Regions from separate parts of the Cytobacillus sp. FSL R7-0680 genome, predicted to be linked through region 1. Evidence: a T-box and tRNA genes for the amino acid it is inferred to sense, from the RefSeq annotation. Region 1 holds a T-box; the other regions hold tRNA genes.
The links. The T-box of region 1 lies ahead of argS (arginine--tRNA ligase). A T-box ahead of a tRNA ligase gene usually reads a tRNA of that ligase, here a tRNA-Arg.

Region 1 (5,978 bases):
CATTATGTATGAACGGGTCATCTCAGCTGCAGTGACGACAGACCAAGAAGAAGTTGCAAACATGGTCTTAAAATATGATTTTCTTGCTATTCCAATTGTGAATGAAGAAAATGTGCTAATGGGTATTGCCACTGTTGATGACTTGATGGATGTTGTTGTCCAAGAAGCGAATGAAGATATTGAAAAACTATCCGCTTCCGGTAAGGCAATTGACTTTGATACGAAAGCTTTCGTCGCCGCTTATCGAAGGTTACCGTGGCTCATCCTTTTATTATTCATCGGCATTATTTCAGGCAGTATCATAAGCGGGTATGAGGCTACTTTATCGCAAGTCGTAGCCCTCGCCTTTTTCATGCCCATGATTTCTGGTATGACAGGTAACACAGGTACGCAATCATTAGCTGTAGTTGTCCGAGGGCTTGTATCCAATGATTTAAATAAAAAAGTGGTTACGAAACTGATTCTTAGGGAATTAGGGGTAGGCGTGATTATTGGTGTCACTTGTGGTATTTTAATCGCACTGATTGCATTTTTTTGGCAAGGAAATATTTATTTAGGCTTAGTTGTCGGAGTTTCCCTACTTCTTACTTTAATTATCGGGACACTTTCGGGAGCAACTATTCCTTTACTATTATACAAATTCGGGATAGACCCAGCCATAGCTTCCGGGCCTCTTATTACAACATTAAATGACATTTTCTCACTTGTTACGTATTTTGGTATTGCCACAATGTTTATTTCCTACTTAACTTAACATTACTTTTTTATTTTATATTGTAAATAAGGAAACTCTTTCTCAATTCGGTACGTCTATATATACGTTTAAACATATTCCTTTGCAGAAGATCCCTAATGGTTTTTTTCTGTTCGTAGCATTACCTGAATGTATAAAATAAAGATAGGTGTTTATATATGGATCGTATACAAAAAAAGAATGATCGCTTTGATTGGACATTAGCCCTGATATTATTTTTGTTCTGCATCATTAGTTGCACTGCTATTTATAGCGGGCAAACAACAGCACAGTATCCAGATAACTTCGTGCTACAACAAATAATCTTTTATAGTGTAGGTATGATTGTTATCGCCGCCATTATGTACTTTGATTCTGATCAGATAAAGCGAATGACCTGGATCTTATTCGGTATCGGCACAATACTTCAAGCAGGACTTTTTATCGCACCAGAGTCCCTTGCATATGAAGTAAAAGGAGCTAAGCTCTGGTACAACGGTCTACCAGGACCTTCTTTGCAGCCATCCGAGTTCTTTAAAATATTTCTTATCCTCGCACTAAGTAAAGTAATTGTAGATCATTATGCAAAATACACCATGAAAACGGTAAAAAATGACCTTATACTGTTTATTAAGCTTGGGCTCGTTACTTGTGTTCCGCTAGGACTAATCATTTTAGAAGATTTGGGTACGGCGCTCGTTATTATCGCTATTTTCACGGGGATTCTACTTGTATCTGGTATTACTTGGAAAATTATCCTCCCTGTTTACGGAACAGTTGCAGCTGTAGGTGGAACCATCATCTATTACATTATTTGGGCTCCTGAAACATTATTAAAGTATCTATCAGTGGATAACTACCAATTGATGCGAATTTATGCTTGGTTAGATCCGTATACACATAAACAAGGAGCTGGCTTACAACTGTACAATTCTCTTCATGCTATCGGCTCGGGAGAATTGGGTGGTAAAGGTTTTTATGAGAGACAAGTTTATATCCCCGATGTTCACACAGACTTTATTTTCAGTGTCATTGGCGAAGAATACGGCTTTATTGGTGCAAGTGTCGTGATATGCTTATATTTTATACTTATTTTCCACTTAACGAAAATTGCCTTATCAGTCAATGACCCATTTAATACTTATGTCTGCGTTGGCGTTATTAGTTATATAACGTTCCATGTATTTCAAAATATCGGGATGACCATTCAAGTATTACCGATTACAGGTATTCCTCTTCCTTTCATTAGTTATGGGGGTAGCTCCTTAATCGGAAATATGATGGCTATGGGGCTTATTTTTAGCATTAGATTTCACCAGAAGAGTTATATGTTCCAAGACAGCTCTAAATATTATCGTGCATCTTAAGGTTGCTTTTTTAAAAATCTAGCGTATAATAATGGAAAATCAAACGGAAATTCAGTGACGAAGAGAGTAGATGTAGGTGAATTCTAAAGCGAAGCAGGGATGGTGAGAGCCTGCAAGAAAAGCCACATTGAAGCGCACTTCGATAGAAGCATGGCAGAATCCAAGTAGGTCATGTCGGTTGTTCGCCCCGTTACAGGCAAGTAGTAAAGGGGTTCGTCACGAACAATTAGAGTGGTACCGCGGGTTTAAGGCTCGTCTCTCAAATTATGAGAGACGGGCTTTTTTATGTTTTCCTATATTTTTGGAGGTGAAAAAGGTGATAGATTTGAAAAAGACAATCAGTTCATGTATTCAAGTTGCAATAGATAACGCCTTAAGTGAAGGTGAGATTCGTCGCTTGTTAGAAACGCCTAAAACATCCGAACATGGCGATCTCTCTTTCCCATGTTTTGCACTAGCAAAGATTTATAAAGAAAACCCAAATCTATTAGCAAAAGACTTAACAGGAAAGCTAACTCATGAATGGATAGATCATGTTGAAGCAGTTGGGCCATATGTAAATATATTTTTTAATAAAAAAGCAATCAGTCAACTCATTATTCAAGCCGTACTACATCAAGGAGAGAATTACGGACAATCAGGAAGCGGTAAAGGTAAGACAATCGTATTAGACTACTCTAGCCCCAATATCGCCAAACCATTCTCAATGGGGCATCTACGTTCGACAGTCATTGGTCATTCCCTTGCACTTATAGCAGAAAAGCATGGATATGATACAGTTAAGATTAATCATTTAGGCGACTGGGGCACACAATTTGGCAAACTCATTACCGCCTATAAGCATTGGGGAAGTGAAGCTTTAATTAAAAAGGAGCCAATTAAGGAATTACTCCAATTATACGTAAAATTTCACGAGAAAGCTGAGGAACATCCCCACTTGCATGAAGAAGCAAGAGCTTGGTTCAGAAAACTTGAACTTGATGATGCGGAGGCAAAGCAACTTTGGTCTTGGTTTAGAGACGAATCTTTAAAAGAATTCGAGAAAACCTATCAACTGCTCGGTGTCTCTTTTGACTCTAATTATGGGGAGGCCTTTTATAACAATCAAATGAACGCGGTTGTCGATACACTGCAACAATCTGACTTGCTATCTACCTCTGATGGAGCAGAAATCGTACCCTTATCAGATGAAAATCTACCTCCTTGCTTAATTAAGAAATCAGATGGAGCGACTCTTTATGCTACACGCGATATTACGGCAGCCATTTATCGTAAACAAACATACCAATTTGATGAGGCTCTCTATATCGTTGGTCCAGAGCAGTCCATCCACTTCCAACAAGTCAAAGCCGTATTATCTAAAATGGGGCATTCCTGGGCGACACATATCCATCACATCCCATTTGGGTTGTATTTACAAGAAGGTAAGAAGATGTCGACAAGAAAAGGTCGTGTCATATTATTAGAGGAAGTATTACAAGATGCCATACAATTAGCTTCAGAGAATATTGAACAAAAAAATCCTCATCTAAAGAACAAAGATGAGGTAGCTAAAGCTGTTGGTGTAGGAGCAATCATTTTCCATGATTTAAAGAACGAACGAATGAAACAAATAGAATTTTCTTTAGAAGACATGTTAACATTCGAAGGGGAAACCGGTCCGTATGTACAGTATACCCAAGCTAGAGCGCAATCTATTTTAAACAAAAGTCAGCAACAGACTTATAAAATAGAAGGTCTATCTAGTGAATACGCTTGGCAAGTAGCTAAACTTTTATCCCTTTATCCAGATAAGCTCGTCCTTGCCCATGAAAAATCAGCACCGTCCATCATTGCCAAATATTTAATTAGTCTAGCGCAAAGCTTTAACAAATACTATGCTAACGAAAAAATACTTCATAAAGATGAACATTTATCTTCGAGACTCGGTCTTGTCAAAGCAGTAACAATCATCTTAACTGACGGCCTGCATTTACTTGGTATGAAGGTACCTCAGGAGATGTAATTTCACCTTGTACATCAGCTCCCTCTTTAGCCAATTGGGAGCTATATGATTGAATGAAACAAAAGTCTACAGTTAGTTACCACTATATATCCGGCGGCTACAATATGTAGCCTTTTTAAAAAATGCAATCTACCAGGAAAGAGCTAGAAACAGGCTTACTTCGTCATATTTCTAATCCACACTAAACCAAAGCCTACCCTGTATGTCCCTGTTTAAGAGTACCCTTTTTCTTCTCGCCAATGAGCAATATGTCTTTTCCCTAGAACAGTGAAAAAGTAGAGAAGATAAAGAACAACGATGATTAATCCAAAAACATTTTGTTCAAATGCCTTAAGTGCCACACTCAAAATCGTCGTTAAGTATAGAAATGATAGTAATGTAGTAATTTCTTTGTTTTCAAAAACATCGGTTGATCTAGCTCCGAATTGAGAACCTAGTAGCCCACCAGCAAGTAAGAATATCCCCATAAAATAATTAATTTCTACAGTGAATGCGTAGGATAAGAAACCTGCTGAAACAATAAATAGGACTGCAAATAAGCTCGTTCCTACCGCCTCCTTAGGTAACATACCTAGAAAGGCAATCGACATTGGTACAATAATAAACCCTCCACCTACACCTAAAGAAGTGGAAACAAACCCTGCAAACAAGCCGATTAAAACCATTTTTAATATGGAAGGTTGAACTAACCCGCTCACTCCTTGCTGCGCACTTTTCTTCTTAAACATTTGGACAGAAAAGAAAGAAAGCAACACAATATACATAACAGGAATCGCCCATTCATCTAACTGATGAGCATCTAAAAAGACAACAAAAGGATGGGCAATTTGGGTAGCAATGATCCCACTCACCCCTAAAATAATCCCTGCTTTCCAATTAATATTTTTTAATTTTATATGACCGATAATCCCAGAAGATGAACTCCCAATTGTAAATAACAAACTTGTCGCAATTGCCTCAATAGGGGCAAGTCCAATGAGCATTAATAATGGTGTTAATATAAACCCTCCACCGATGCCAAAAAAACCTGACAACACACTAATTAAGGCACCTAGTAGAAAAAACAATATCAATTCCACAATTCCATCACCTTTCTATCAAACAACCATCACCATCATACCCCATAGTAATGAAAAGAAAAAGTGCACATATAATTTCTAAAGGACAAACCACGTAATCTTAAAAAGGGGTTTTCATATATGCAAGAAATTTTACATTTACTTAAAGAATGGTTATTGGAATATGGTGTGTTTGGACTTTTTTTCGTTTCGTTCGCTGACTCTTCTTTCTTCCCCATTCCTCCTGATTTACTTTTGATTCCAATGGGACTAGCAGACAGTGATCATGTGTATTGGTACGCTTTTCTCACTACTTTCGCTTCTGTTATCGGTGCAATCTTTGGCTGGTATATCGGATTACGAGTTGGCAGGCCTGTCCTACGAGCACTTTTTAAAGAGCAACAAATCATGAAAGTAGAACTGTACTTTCAAAAGCTTGGTCCATTGGCCATTCTGATATCTGCCTTTACACCCTTACCGTTTAAGATATTTACGATTTTATCTGGCATCTCAAAAATGAAAATACAGACCGTTGTATTATGGGCAACGATTGGAAGAGGCGCAAGGTTTTATTTTGAAGCTTTTCTCATCCATCAATTAGGCAATAAAGCTGTACCTTTCATAAAAGACCACTTTACGGCATTGACCATTTATATGGCTATATTCATTATTATTATCTTCATCACAACACACTATATCAAAAACAGATTAAATTAATTCCTTAATTATAATTATTATAATTAAGTATTGATTTTAATTTTAAATCAGTTATAATATAGTTAAGACAAAACATTCTTGAGGAGATGACTAAATAA
Region 2 (5,978 bases), 1.1 Mb from region 1:
AAATTGTAAATGTTGGTGACGCATTTAATTCATTCAAAGTCGCTCTTTCTTCTTTGGATAAACCACTGAGCATAGATTCAATCTGTTTCATATTGAACTGATCATTCTCAGCTGCCATTGAATGACTAGGTACACTGAACGAAAATATCATACCAGCAGCCATCGTCAACGTAAGTAACGGCTTTAGCTTTTTAAACTTCATAACTCCACCCCTATTTTTTGAAAATTTATTATTTTTATAATTTAATGATAGGTTGTGAAGTTATTACTTGTAAATTGGGGTAATATTTTTAGGTACTTCGGTACAAAAAAGCGAAGAATTTGTCGAAAAAAGAAAACAAACGGACCATTTTCGGTTATTTTTTTGCGGCTCCTTGCGTTTTTTAGTGAGATGTTTGACGGAATTACCCCAACAAAAAAAAACACATCTAACTTGAGATATGCTAGTTCTAGTTTTTATGAAGATGTATACATGAGAATTGCTAAAGACAGCTGAAAAGGAACAGTTTCAGCTTTACTATAACTTTCCGGCGCTAAATGGCTGTATGATTGTTTTTTGTTTTCTAGTACTTATCTTATTAAGATTATTTTGTGCTTTATATTGAGTTATATCTTTCAATCGCTTCTACAATCAATTTATTTCCTTTTTCCACTTCCTCCTTTGAAAGAGCATTATCTTTTTTTGCTTCAATTAAATTGAATTTCATACTTTCAATTGCGACTAATGATGTCATTTTTTTGTATTGGTTTTTGGAGTATCCGAGGTTTAAGTAATCAATTAACTCTGGAACACCATCTAGTGTAGGAATATATTCAAACAAATTTTCTTCATATCTATCAGGAAGTTGAATACTTAATAATTTTTCTCTCATACAATCACCTCTTTTTAAATTTTTAATTATAAAATTTAGAAACCTATTTTTATTGTTTGCAGAACAAATTATTCGAGAATTTTTCTCATCTCAACTCATTTAAGGGTTCCCGCGATTCCCGACTTTTTATGCATAGACTAAGGTGTTATCGGTAAGAGTATAATTATCTACTTATTGGAGGTATAGTTGAATGTTTACCCATATTTTCTTGTGGACTATGTTGATTCTACCTTGGTTCTTTCTCCTTTTTTTAGATACTAAAAGGGTAAAGTCCTTCATTCCCGGTGGATTAGTAAGTGCCCTGCTTTTAACAATAGTATTTCAACTATATCAAAGATATCATCTAGTTGAAGTTGTGCAAACCATTTTCCCATTAACTAATACAACTCCTTTTGTCTACGGCTTATACATAGTCTTACCTACTATATTTCTATACTTTACATTTGGTAACTTTTGGATTTATATAACAATTAATACAATTAGCGATGCAGTCTTTTCTTTTGGTATCATGAACCTTTATGAATATTTCGGGATTTATAAAATGGATGATTCTATCCATATCATCATTTTTATCACTTGTATTATTTGTGCTTCACTCATTTACTTATTTCAAAAGTGGCAGTATATTGATCCATACAAATGAGAAGTTAATCAAGGTTTATAGAGCCCATCGGCTCTTCTTTTATTTATTCATTTGAAGAAGTTAACGATTTCCATTATTGTAGACTTTTTCCCTAGAGCCTTTAGTCTCCTTTTCAGTGTTTCTAATAGATATTGCTTTCTTTGTCTCCATTTCATTTATATAATACTTTTAATAAATGGAGAAGTTGAGGTGTAGAATAGATGAAATATCTTCAAGAAAAAATGCATTTATTAGGAGAAAGACACTCAAATGTATACATAATTAAAACTCCAGAAGAAAAATATATTGTCTCTATTCCTGATCTCCATTGGTCAGCACAAATAGGCTGTTTAGAGGAATTCCAACAAAAAGTGGAATACCTCAATGATTCACTCTCATTTCACCTTTATGAAGGCAATTCATACGAGCTAGCCTATAGACTGTCCAAGCTTACTGAATTAAACATATTTCGTTAACCTTCGTATAAAAATTTATCAATTAAATACACTAAGTAGAAAATTGTCTGTAGGTGATTATTTTCTTCTATTCAAATGAAATATTCGGCATGCTCATTTTCGGGGGATTACTAGCCCCAACTTCATTATTCCTTTTTAAAAAAATTCATTATGGCATAGTTATAGCAGCCATGTACATAAATATCTTTGTTGTAATGTTTCTCTTCAGCGTTCTTATAGATTTATAAATGAATTTTTTAACCTTTTTGATGAAACATCATTATTTAATCCAGCATTAAAATGATTGCACATAAAATATAATGGTTACATTGGTTTGCCAACCAATGATCTCTTCAAAGAGTGCATCCCTCACGCTCGCTGTTCTTTTCTTTACTCATCCTTTCTGCATGATAAAATCGCATAATAAGAGTAGTTTCATCGGAATTTCATTTAAAGAAGAGTCAATGCATGACTCTTCTTTTTTGTTCACATTTTGTGTTTTTTTTGGTTAGTTTTTTAAAAAATGTGGGCTAAATCCTTAATTTCACAAAGAAAGATTTCTCCGCAGATGCGCTTTTTAAATGGATAAATGGATAAAACGATTTTTTTAACACAAAATAGATTTATTATTAGAATTTACAACTCAAAAACGGAGGAATACATTAATGTATTTTTACAAAGAAGATTTAATTAATATGATTGTTCCTGATAAACCAGATCCACATGCAGCCAAGGTGCTTCAAGAAGCGCTAGGTGGACAATTTGGAGAAATACGTACAATGATGCAATATTCATTTCAAAGTGCCAACTTCAGAGGAAAAGCAAAAAAATATCGAGACCTATTAAGAGGGGTATTTATAGAAGAGCTTAGTCATATAGAATTAGTACAATCGACAATAAATCAACTTTTAAATGGTGCTGGTGGTTCTAGCCCAGGTAACCAAGCATTTGATAATGCTCCGTTAGATGATGTTATTCAAGATGGCGCAAATCCCCATCATTTCATTATAGGTGCTAAAGCATCCTTACCAGTTGATGCAGGAGGTAACCCTTGGAATGGTTCCTGGGTTTATGACCACGGTAACTTAGTAGCAAATTTAATCAATAATGTTTCTTTAGAATCAACTGGTGTACTTCAAAAATCAAGAATTTATGAGATGAGCAGTAATAAAACTCTAAGAGAAACAGTAGCTTTTCTTATGGTTAGAGATAATGCGCATCAAAATGCTTTTGCAAAGGCATTAGAAACATTAGGAGTTGATTGGGGAAAAGTCTTCCCTGTTCCTAACTACGACTTGAATAAATATCCTGAATGTAAGAAATATGTTGATATGGGCTTTCACAACGCTCAATTTAATTTCCGTTTAGATGATACACTTATTGGGGAAGTATTCACTGGAACAACACCTAGTAGAAATGGTGGGGACCTTTCAGTGACTGAACCACCTAAAGGGTTTCCCGTGCCAACAATGCCGGATATGCCAAATGAACATGCACCAGGTTTATATGATTTAGATAATTAGGGCCTTTTAGGCTCTATTTATTTGTTTTCGATAATTTCGTTCAAAACACTAAACCTGTATAAATTAGTTAACACCCACATAATCTAAAGGAAAATAGAGGTGAAGTGAATGCTTGCTAATTTTTTTAGAATATTTAATGCAATTGTATTATGGGCAATCGTTATTATTTTTCTACCTAAAAATTCGTTTAAAAGATTTTTACCAGTGACATTATTTTGCTCACTTCTTTTACTCATTGTCGAAATGTTAAGTCCAATATTTAATTGGTGGAAAGTAAAAGGTGGTTATAAATTTATATTATTTGATGCATTAGCATTTATTTTAGGACCATTCTTCACGATAAATTTATGGGTGTTTCACTTTACTTATGGCAAATTCCCCTTATATGCTACTATTAATTTAATTATGGATGTTATTTTTGCCTATCTCTTAACTCCTCTTTTCGAAAAGATTGGGCACTTTAAACTCAAAAAATTCACACGAACTGGAATACTTATCCTTTACTATTTCCTTGCTCTTTTGAATTATGGCTTCCAAAAATACATTGAAAAACCGGTAGAACCAATGGAAAATTAAGGATTTAGTATAAGGCTATTGCACACTTTTTCATCGTAGCTTAAATAATTAGTTATTACATGATTGTATTTTATTTAGATAAACATGCCATGGGGCTCTTTCCCTTTTGACCATCTTTTTTCTGGTAGTTAGCTTATGTATAACTTCATTCTTTAACTTTGAGAATTGCTCCTGAGATTGGTGACTTCTAGAAAACATATTGTAATGACTCTTAAACTTTCCTTTCCTTCAATTATCTTTTTTTCACCTCAAATATTAAAACTAACCTTCTTTTAAGCATTAGCGATAATCTATATGTAGGAATATTAAGAATAATTAAGGGATAATCGATTTATGAACTTCCGATTAGGGTAAATAAAATAGGAGATTTTTAACTTCGTCGGACAAAAGTCGAACTAAAATTAAAAATCTCCCATCATTTCTTATATTTTAAACATGTAGCGCCCTCGGAGGGAATCGAACCCCCATTTTAAGAACCGGAATCTTACGTGCTATCCGTTGCACCACGAGGGCAAGGTATGGAATTAAACCTTAATATATCAATATTCATGCCGGTATTGCTTATTTCCACTTCGTGATATTTACCACAAATACGAACCTTCGACTTTAATAATAGTACATGAAGGTAAAATACTTGTCAACGAAGTTAATGCCTTATACAAGCGAAAGATTAAGCTATATCACACCCCTCCAAGTTTTATAATTTACAATCTTTGATATAGCATTTTGACTTACTCCGTATTGTTTACTCAATGCCCTCGTGCCAAATTCTCTATCCTTTGGGATATAATTTTCCCTGATGTAACGAATTTGCATTTCTGATAGCTTGGCATTAATGTTCTCTTCGCCCTTTAACAATGACGAATTTATTAATCCAGTTTCGTGCGCATGCTTAATATTTTCGCTAATGGTATTCCACTCAAGGTTAGATACTTTGTTATTCTTTTTGTTTCCGTCTTTATGATTTACTTGCGGTTTGTTATTCGAATTAGGTATAAATGCTTGAGCAACTACCCTATGTACAAGTACTGTTTTTCTCTTTCCACCTTTAGTCAAGTCGACTTTTTCATATCCCTTTGAATCAGTTCTTACCATCAATACCTTTTCTTTAACTTTAATAAGCAAACCGTCTTTTCGCTCTCTATACCGCCCTAAGCTCTTGACTCGCCCTATGTTTGATACCTGATACAAACCTTCAAATCCTGTAACGTTCTTCCAGATTTCCAATCCGATAAGCCTCCAATAATTGTAATAAGCAAATGTTATAAATTATCGGAGAGGACTTCTAGGAAACCTTTCGCTATATTTTGAAAATCCCCCACCCATATATAAAAAAAATCCCCCAAAAGAATGACCCAGAATTAACCCAATATATGACCACTGAACATGATACAATAAAATGTAGATTACAAGTAATATTCTCCAAAAAGGATGTGTGAAATTATGGCCAGTGTCGATTCAAAGCGAACGTTTAGACGTTCTAAAGAAGACATTTTTGTTGTGCATGAATATAAGACGGAAATTCTAATAGAAGATTATTTTGAGCCATTGAAAAAAGCAAGACTGTCTCATTATCGATTGTCAGAAATTCAAGATTACATAAACGAAACAGGAAATATAGAAAACGGAAATTGGAATTATTTATTACAAAAGAAAAAATGGTGTGAGGACAAATACAAAGCATTAGAGAAAAAAATAGGTATTATAAAAGAGGAAACAAAAAAATACGAAGAATTTGTTCCCATTCAGAAATCAATGACCATTGATGAAACCATTGATATAACTAAGGATTATTTACTAGTTAATGCTGATATGGAAGAACTCATTGAAAAAATGCTCACAAAAATTTCAATTGACCAAAAACGAAATATAAACGATAATCTTGGAAAATTGGACGATGAACTATCACAAATGCAATTCCACAGATACC
Region 3 (5,978 bases), 3.3 Mb from region 1:
CCTAAAATTTATGAGACTTTATCGTATTACATTAAATCTTTTGATCTTGGAGAATTAAGGAACTTTTTAATTATGGAACTGGAAGAACTTAAATCAAAGGGGGAAATTAAATTAGGTACGGAGATAAGAAGGCTATTACTTCTTTATGATATATTAAAAAACAAGGGAGACAACGCCTAACCACCAGAGTGATTGCCACTGTCTCCCAGCTTTTACTTTAATATTATATGCTCATTATATAAATGTTGATGCTTGTAGTCAATAATTCTTCAGAAAAAATTTAAGGTAATTCTTGGAGGACCTTCTTAATGTTGAAGGCCTTTTTTAGTTGTTACATGATTTTATCAGTCCAAATGGGCTTTCAGTCCTTCAAATGCATTTCTTAATGCCTCTTTTATTGTATTACCCTCAACTTTGATCCCACCATTGCTTGATGTTCCAACAACAGTAACAGGATGAGATTTCGCAAAAATATAATACTGTATACCATTCTTTTTGATTACGTTATATATAAGGTTAGGCTTCACAATATCACTCCTTTTTATATACTAGTTCGATTTTTGGGTCAAAAGTGCTTCTTAACAAAAAAATAACCCTTCTCATTAAGAGAGGGTGTTACATTTTTAAATGAAGTTCTCTACTAATAAGTCTTTTAGCTTCTGCAATAGTCTCTTTAAATGTAACTCCTATACATTTAATTTCGAGTTCTCCTTTTTTGGCAGTGGCAGTTACTATAACTGTGTTTTTATCTGCATAAATATGATAAGTAACGCCATCATCAATAAATCCCAATGGCTCATATTTCATTAAAACATACCTCTTTCCTATAATATGTAATTATATTAACAAAAAATAGGTAAAAAAGTCCCGTTATTTGCTCAGGTAAAAGTTTAAAAATTCCTCACACTTATTCCTAATTCTTGGATTAAAATAATTATGCTGCTCAACATATCCTTTATAGCGAAACTCATACATAGTAAACGACTCATCATGTCCAATCTGGGTTACTCTCATATTCCCTTTTCTCATCTTGTTTTTTACTTCTTTCAAATCACGCTGTACCTTCTTTATTGTATTTTCCATCAAGGTAATATAAGGCTGTTTAATCTTAAATGGGGACTTCTCAATGATCTTTAAATCTCTTTCAAGGATGATAATAATCATTGGTAAGTATATAGCTTGCTCAAGAACATCACGATCAACTTCATTAATCCTAGTCATGTTGTTAAACCCTTTCGACTGATATCACTTCATCAATGTGAAATTTTAAGATTTTTAAATCGTTCGTTTCCAAGTGAATGTTCATATTAATATGATCGATTTTATCGACAATGCCCTCAAAGGTTTTTGTGGACCCATCAACCCAAATGGTCATTTTGATTGTAAGGGTGTAGTTTAATGACTCCATCGTTATTATTTGTATTTCTTGAAGTTCTTGTTCATCTAATTCTGGCTTTTTCACTTTTTCATATTCGGCTGGTATCTGCTTAAGTAATTCAGTATGTTCGCTCATAAAGAACCCTTGCCATTTCATTTTTCCGCGGTCACGCATCATAAACTACATCTCCTTTTTTAATATTATATGAGAACTTTTGTTCTGAATTCAATTGAAATCGAACAAAAGTTCGTATAAAATAATGGTAAGGGAGGGCTAATCGATGAAAGGTTTACTTATTAGAGGAGTTAACAATAAAGAAGAATTAGAAATGATTTATCTGGATAACAAGGGAGATATCAGCCAGAGAAGAATTAAAATTTTGGCCGTTTACGAAGATTACTTTCGTGCATATTGTTTTACCAAGAGACAGCAGCGCACTTTTAAGGTAAGTAATGTCTTATCGATTGGTCCAGTCAGGAAAGTAAGGAGAGGAGCTTAATCATGGGAGTGAAAATGCCGAAGAAATCAAAACCACAAAGACCTTCAAGGGATGAATTTGAATTAGAAGAGCTGGGAAATGCCGTAGTTGAAGCGCATAGGGAGAAAACTGAAGTCTTAATATTGTTGTGGCAAAGAGATCCTATACAAGGAAAAATCGTTAAGCTTGATGGTCAATCTCAATTAATACATATTGAAAGTAATTACGAAACGATAAAGGTGAAATTTATAGATATATTATCGATACAGAGCGCACCTCAATAGGAGGGCGCTTTTTTGTTTGAAAAGTATATCACACATTTTTGCACGTTTATTAAAAGTGTTTGAGCACGGACTGGTATTCAGAATGGAGAGCTCGGGTATGCGCTTATACAAATTATGCCGATGCTGTTGAAGGTTTTGAAGGAGCTTGGAGGTGCGATTTAGTGATGAAAAAACCAAAAAAAAATCTATTCCGACCCCAAACCGACCCCAAATAAGAATTTATATATGATTTTGTAGGACCAAAAAACAAAAATAAAAGGTCGATAACCCTTTAATACCAAGAGTTATCGACCTTTTAAAATTAGCGTCCCAGATAGGAATCGAACCTACGACCTACAGCTTAGGAGGCTGTTGCTCTATCCTGCTGAGCTACTGGGACATATATTGTTTTTTTCTTTTGACAATATAAAATTATATACCTATATAAATAAACGGTCAATAATAAAGCCTTTGAAAATTTTTAATGATTTTTATGGTTTTAAAATAATGGGGAAAGAGCGCCCATAGATGTATAAATTATAAAAGGCAGTAGTTACATAGCAATGTAACTACTGCCTTACCTATTTAACCAATTCGGTATTTTCTACGATAATATCGAAAGATCGTTCTAATCTGTCTCTTTAGTTGTTTAAACCGTGCAGTGCTTAACTCAATCAGCGGCTGAGTCACTGCGGTGACCCATTTGCTTGATAATAGCAAAGTAAGCACTAAGGCGAGTCCTGCTAACAAGAGAAAACTTCTTGCATCATTGAAGAAATCCTGCACTTCACTTTCTCTAAATACTCGTACGAAAAACCCGTGAAGAAGATAAACGTATAATGTGTTTTTACCTAGCTTTGTAAATGAATAATGTCTATTAGGCACAAAGGCAAAGAAACATGCCATCATCATCAAACTGAGTAAATAGAAACCTAATCTAGTTAACATGGACGAAATAGATGCATCATCAACGACGGAATATGGCTTTGACCCAAGTAACCATTCATAGTTGATGTTTGGATTAAAGTAGAATAACACAAAGACAGCTACAAAAATACCAATCGCACCGATGCGAACCGATGGTCTAAATAAAACTTGGAAATGCTCTTTCTTCATTAAATAACCTAGTAAGAAGAATGGGAAAAACACAAAAGTTCTAGATAAGCTCAAATAGTTTGTAACCCAATCAGCATATCCTACAGCTAGCCCAATCGCAAAAGAGAGGATAATGGCTACACTAGGTTTGAATTTGGCAAATATCAATAACAATAGATGCCAGAAAAATAAAGAAATTAAGAACCATAGCGACCAATGTGGATTAAGCGGATCCACGTTAAAGGCTGCACCTTGATGTAAGAAATAATAAAAGACCGAATAGATTAGTTGGAAAATAAGGTATGGCAAAATCAATTTTTTAGCTATTTTTTGAATATATCCCTTTTGATAATACCCTTTTGCAAAAAAGCCTGAAACTAATATAAATGCAGGCATATGAAATGTATAAATCACTTTGTAAAGCGTATAAATTGTTTCACTATCTTCAATAAAAGAGCGAATCAAATGTCCGAATACCACAAAGAAAATAAGAATAAACTTTGCGTTATCAAAAAAGTAATCACGCTGTCTCATAAATCCTCCTTTATTAAAGACCCCCTAAAACATCACTTATTATATACCCATTATGTAAGAAAATAAATCAATTCAAACATGTGAACGAGTGGATAAAAATCCAAAACATGGACATGTAAAGGTAATATGGCATTGAAATGTATAGGTATATATAACTATTTTTAGTTAAAATACTACTTCAATATCCCCTTTTTATCGATTATAATGTTAGCAGAATCTAGTATAATAGAATCATTATTGTTAAAAGGGATACATTTTTTTAAAAGGAGGAATTATATTGAAATTACTGAAAAAATGGCGTTTAAAACAAAGTAGCATCCCCTTTTTAAATGCGATGTTAATACGGGTGTCCAAGTCAGATAAATGGAGAAAGTTAAAAATCGGTCAAAAGTATGGGGTAGCTTTGTGGCTTACTTTAGGCGTATTCACTATATCAACGATTTTGTCTTTTATTATGCTTGTCTACAGTACCTTTAAACTTAATGAAGCAGAGAAGGCAAGTGAAAGAGCGCTAGAAATCGCTGATATAGGCACAGATTTCTACTTAAAAGGCGGGACAATTGGGAATTATATTATTGATTCTAATCCAAAACATTTAAATACATATGAAGATTTAGAAACAGACATAAAGAATAAACAACAAGAAATACAAGCAATGATCCAATCGGAAACAGCACAGGAAATGTTTGTTAAAATCAATGAATATGATAAAGAAGTAAATCAATTATTTTATGATGAAATCGCACCAAATGTGAAGTTACAACATGTACGCGAATACCGCTTAGGGAAGTTGCAGGTGGATAATTACATCGAGCAAACAATGAATACATTAGATGAACTAACATCTATTATTAAGGAAGAGCAGGAATCTGCCATTAACCAAGCGAGTTGGATGATGATCGTTTCAATTGTTATCTTAGTACTGTCACTAGTACTATCAGCAATTTTCGGATTTTTTAGTCATAAAATCGTGAATAAACAATTAGCTTATCGTCTTACAAAGGTTGTGACAGCTTCAAAGGAAATAACAAAAGGAAACTTAAAAGCTAGTGATATTCATTCGAATAATCAGGATGAAATTACAGAAATCGCAGACGCTTTTAACCAAATGAAACACCAGTTACGCCAAATGATTCAAGAAATGCTTACAGTTTCACAAAGTTTAAATGAGAGAAGTGTTCACCTTGGTGCCGTTTCATCTGAAGTCGCAGCTGCTAGTCAAGAAATATCGGCGACAATGGAGGAATTATCGGGAGGAGCAGAAGAGCAAGCAAGTGCAAGTGCGGATTTATCAAAAATTATGGAAGATTACTTATCTAAAGTGGAGAATGCAGAAACGAAAAGTGTTTCTATGCGTGAAGCAGCCTCAAATGTGAAGAATATGACATTAGCAGGAAATGAATTGATGGAAAATTCTAAAGAGCAAATGAATAGGATAGATGAAATAATTAATGATTCGATGCATCGAGTGAAAGGGTTAGATCAAGAAACGAAACAAGTAAATAAGTTAATATCTGTGATACATGAGATCGCTAACCAAACGAATTTATTGGCATTAAATGCGGCAATTGAAGCTGCGAGAGCAGGAGAGCATGGCAAGGGCTTTGCTGTTGTTGCGGAGGAAGTAAGAAAACTTGCTGAAAAAGTCTCCTATTCAATAAGTGATATCACTTCAATCGTCAATAAAATTCAGTCAGAGTCTGTTGGAGTCGTAGAATCGTTACAAGCCGGCTATGAGCAAGTAGAGATTGGTAGTAATAAAATTCATCAAACAGCGAATACCTTCCAAAGTATATCAACTGCCATCACTGATATCCATGGAGATATCGAACATATTTCATCAAGTATGGTAGAAATGCTAGATAATTCAGTTGGGATGAGCGAATCTATAGAAAATATTGCTGCGGTTTCTCAACAATCAGCAGCTGCAGTAGAAGAGACGAGTAATTCTGTTACACATACAAATGATTCAATGGAAAACATTCAGCTATATGTACAAAAGTTAGTTGAAATGGCTAATACATTAAGTAAACTTATAGAAAAATTTAAACTATAATGGGGAAAACAAGTATTCTGCTAGTTTAAGCGGGTACTTGTTTTTTTATTATGAATAAAAAGGATTATGGCGATTTTTGTAGAATAACCTCGTGGTAGAATAATTTGTTTTAGGGGGTAAGGTAGTTTGCCAACATCGAATAGTTCTTTTGAAAGACAAAAGTTGTTAGAAAAG

Region 2: it has a tRNA-Arg gene. The T-box ahead of argS (arginine--tRNA ligase) is inferred to sense a tRNA for this amino acid. The anticodon was not compared.
Region 3: it has a tRNA-Arg gene. The T-box ahead of argS (arginine--tRNA ligase) is inferred to sense a tRNA for this amino acid. The anticodon was not compared.

The regions. Positions count from the first base shown of each region.
Region 1 is NZ_JBBPAO010000001.1:3,905,032-3,911,009, reverse strand. Features, by position in the region: gene mgtE (magnesium transporter) at 1-754, shown strand, start outside; gene MKY26_RS19595 (FtsW/RodA/SpoVE family cell cycle protein) at 913-2,100, shown strand; T-box leader at 2,146-2,363, shown strand; gene argS (arginine--tRNA ligase) at 2,420-4,105, shown strand; gene MKY26_RS19585 (sulfite exporter TauE/SafE family protein) at 4,318-5,184, opposite strand; gene MKY26_RS19580 (YqaA family protein) at 5,305-5,880, shown strand; gene MKY26_RS19575 (Dps family protein) at 5,978-5,978, shown strand, end outside.
Region 2 is NZ_JBBPAO010000001.1:2,808,361-2,814,338, forward strand. Features, by position in the region: gene MKY26_RS14055 (S8 family serine peptidase) at 1-202, opposite strand, end outside; gene MKY26_RS14060 (hypothetical protein) at 597-872, opposite strand; gene MKY26_RS14065 (hypothetical protein) at 1,063-1,515, shown strand; gene MKY26_RS14070 (YueH family protein) at 1,716-1,970, shown strand; gene MKY26_RS14075 (manganese catalase family protein) at 2,615-3,472, shown strand; gene MKY26_RS14080 (hypothetical protein) at 3,581-4,048, shown strand; tRNA gene MKY26_RS14085 (tRNA-Arg) at 4,490-4,561, opposite strand; gene MKY26_RS14090 (NUMOD4 domain-containing protein) at 4,724-5,275, opposite strand; gene MKY26_RS14095 (hypothetical protein) at 5,492-5,978, shown strand, end outside.
Region 3 is NZ_JBBPAO010000001.1:614,006-619,983, forward strand. Features, by position in the region: gene MKY26_RS03185 (SIR2 family protein) at 1-180, shown strand, start outside; gene MKY26_RS03190 (hypothetical protein) at 345-527, opposite strand; gene MKY26_RS03195 (hypothetical protein) at 616-807, opposite strand; gene MKY26_RS03200 (hypothetical protein) at 871-1,221, opposite strand; gene MKY26_RS03205 (YolD-like family protein) at 1,226-1,555, opposite strand; gene MKY26_RS03210 (hypothetical protein) at 1,659-1,877, shown strand; gene MKY26_RS03215 (YolD-like family protein) at 1,880-2,140, shown strand; tRNA gene MKY26_RS03220 (tRNA-Arg) at 2,446-2,519, opposite strand; gene MKY26_RS03225 (acyltransferase family protein) at 2,705-3,748, opposite strand; gene MKY26_RS03230 (methyl-accepting chemotaxis protein) at 4,026-5,804, shown strand; gene MKY26_RS03235 (PAS domain-containing sensor histidine kinase) at 5,931-5,978, shown strand, end outside.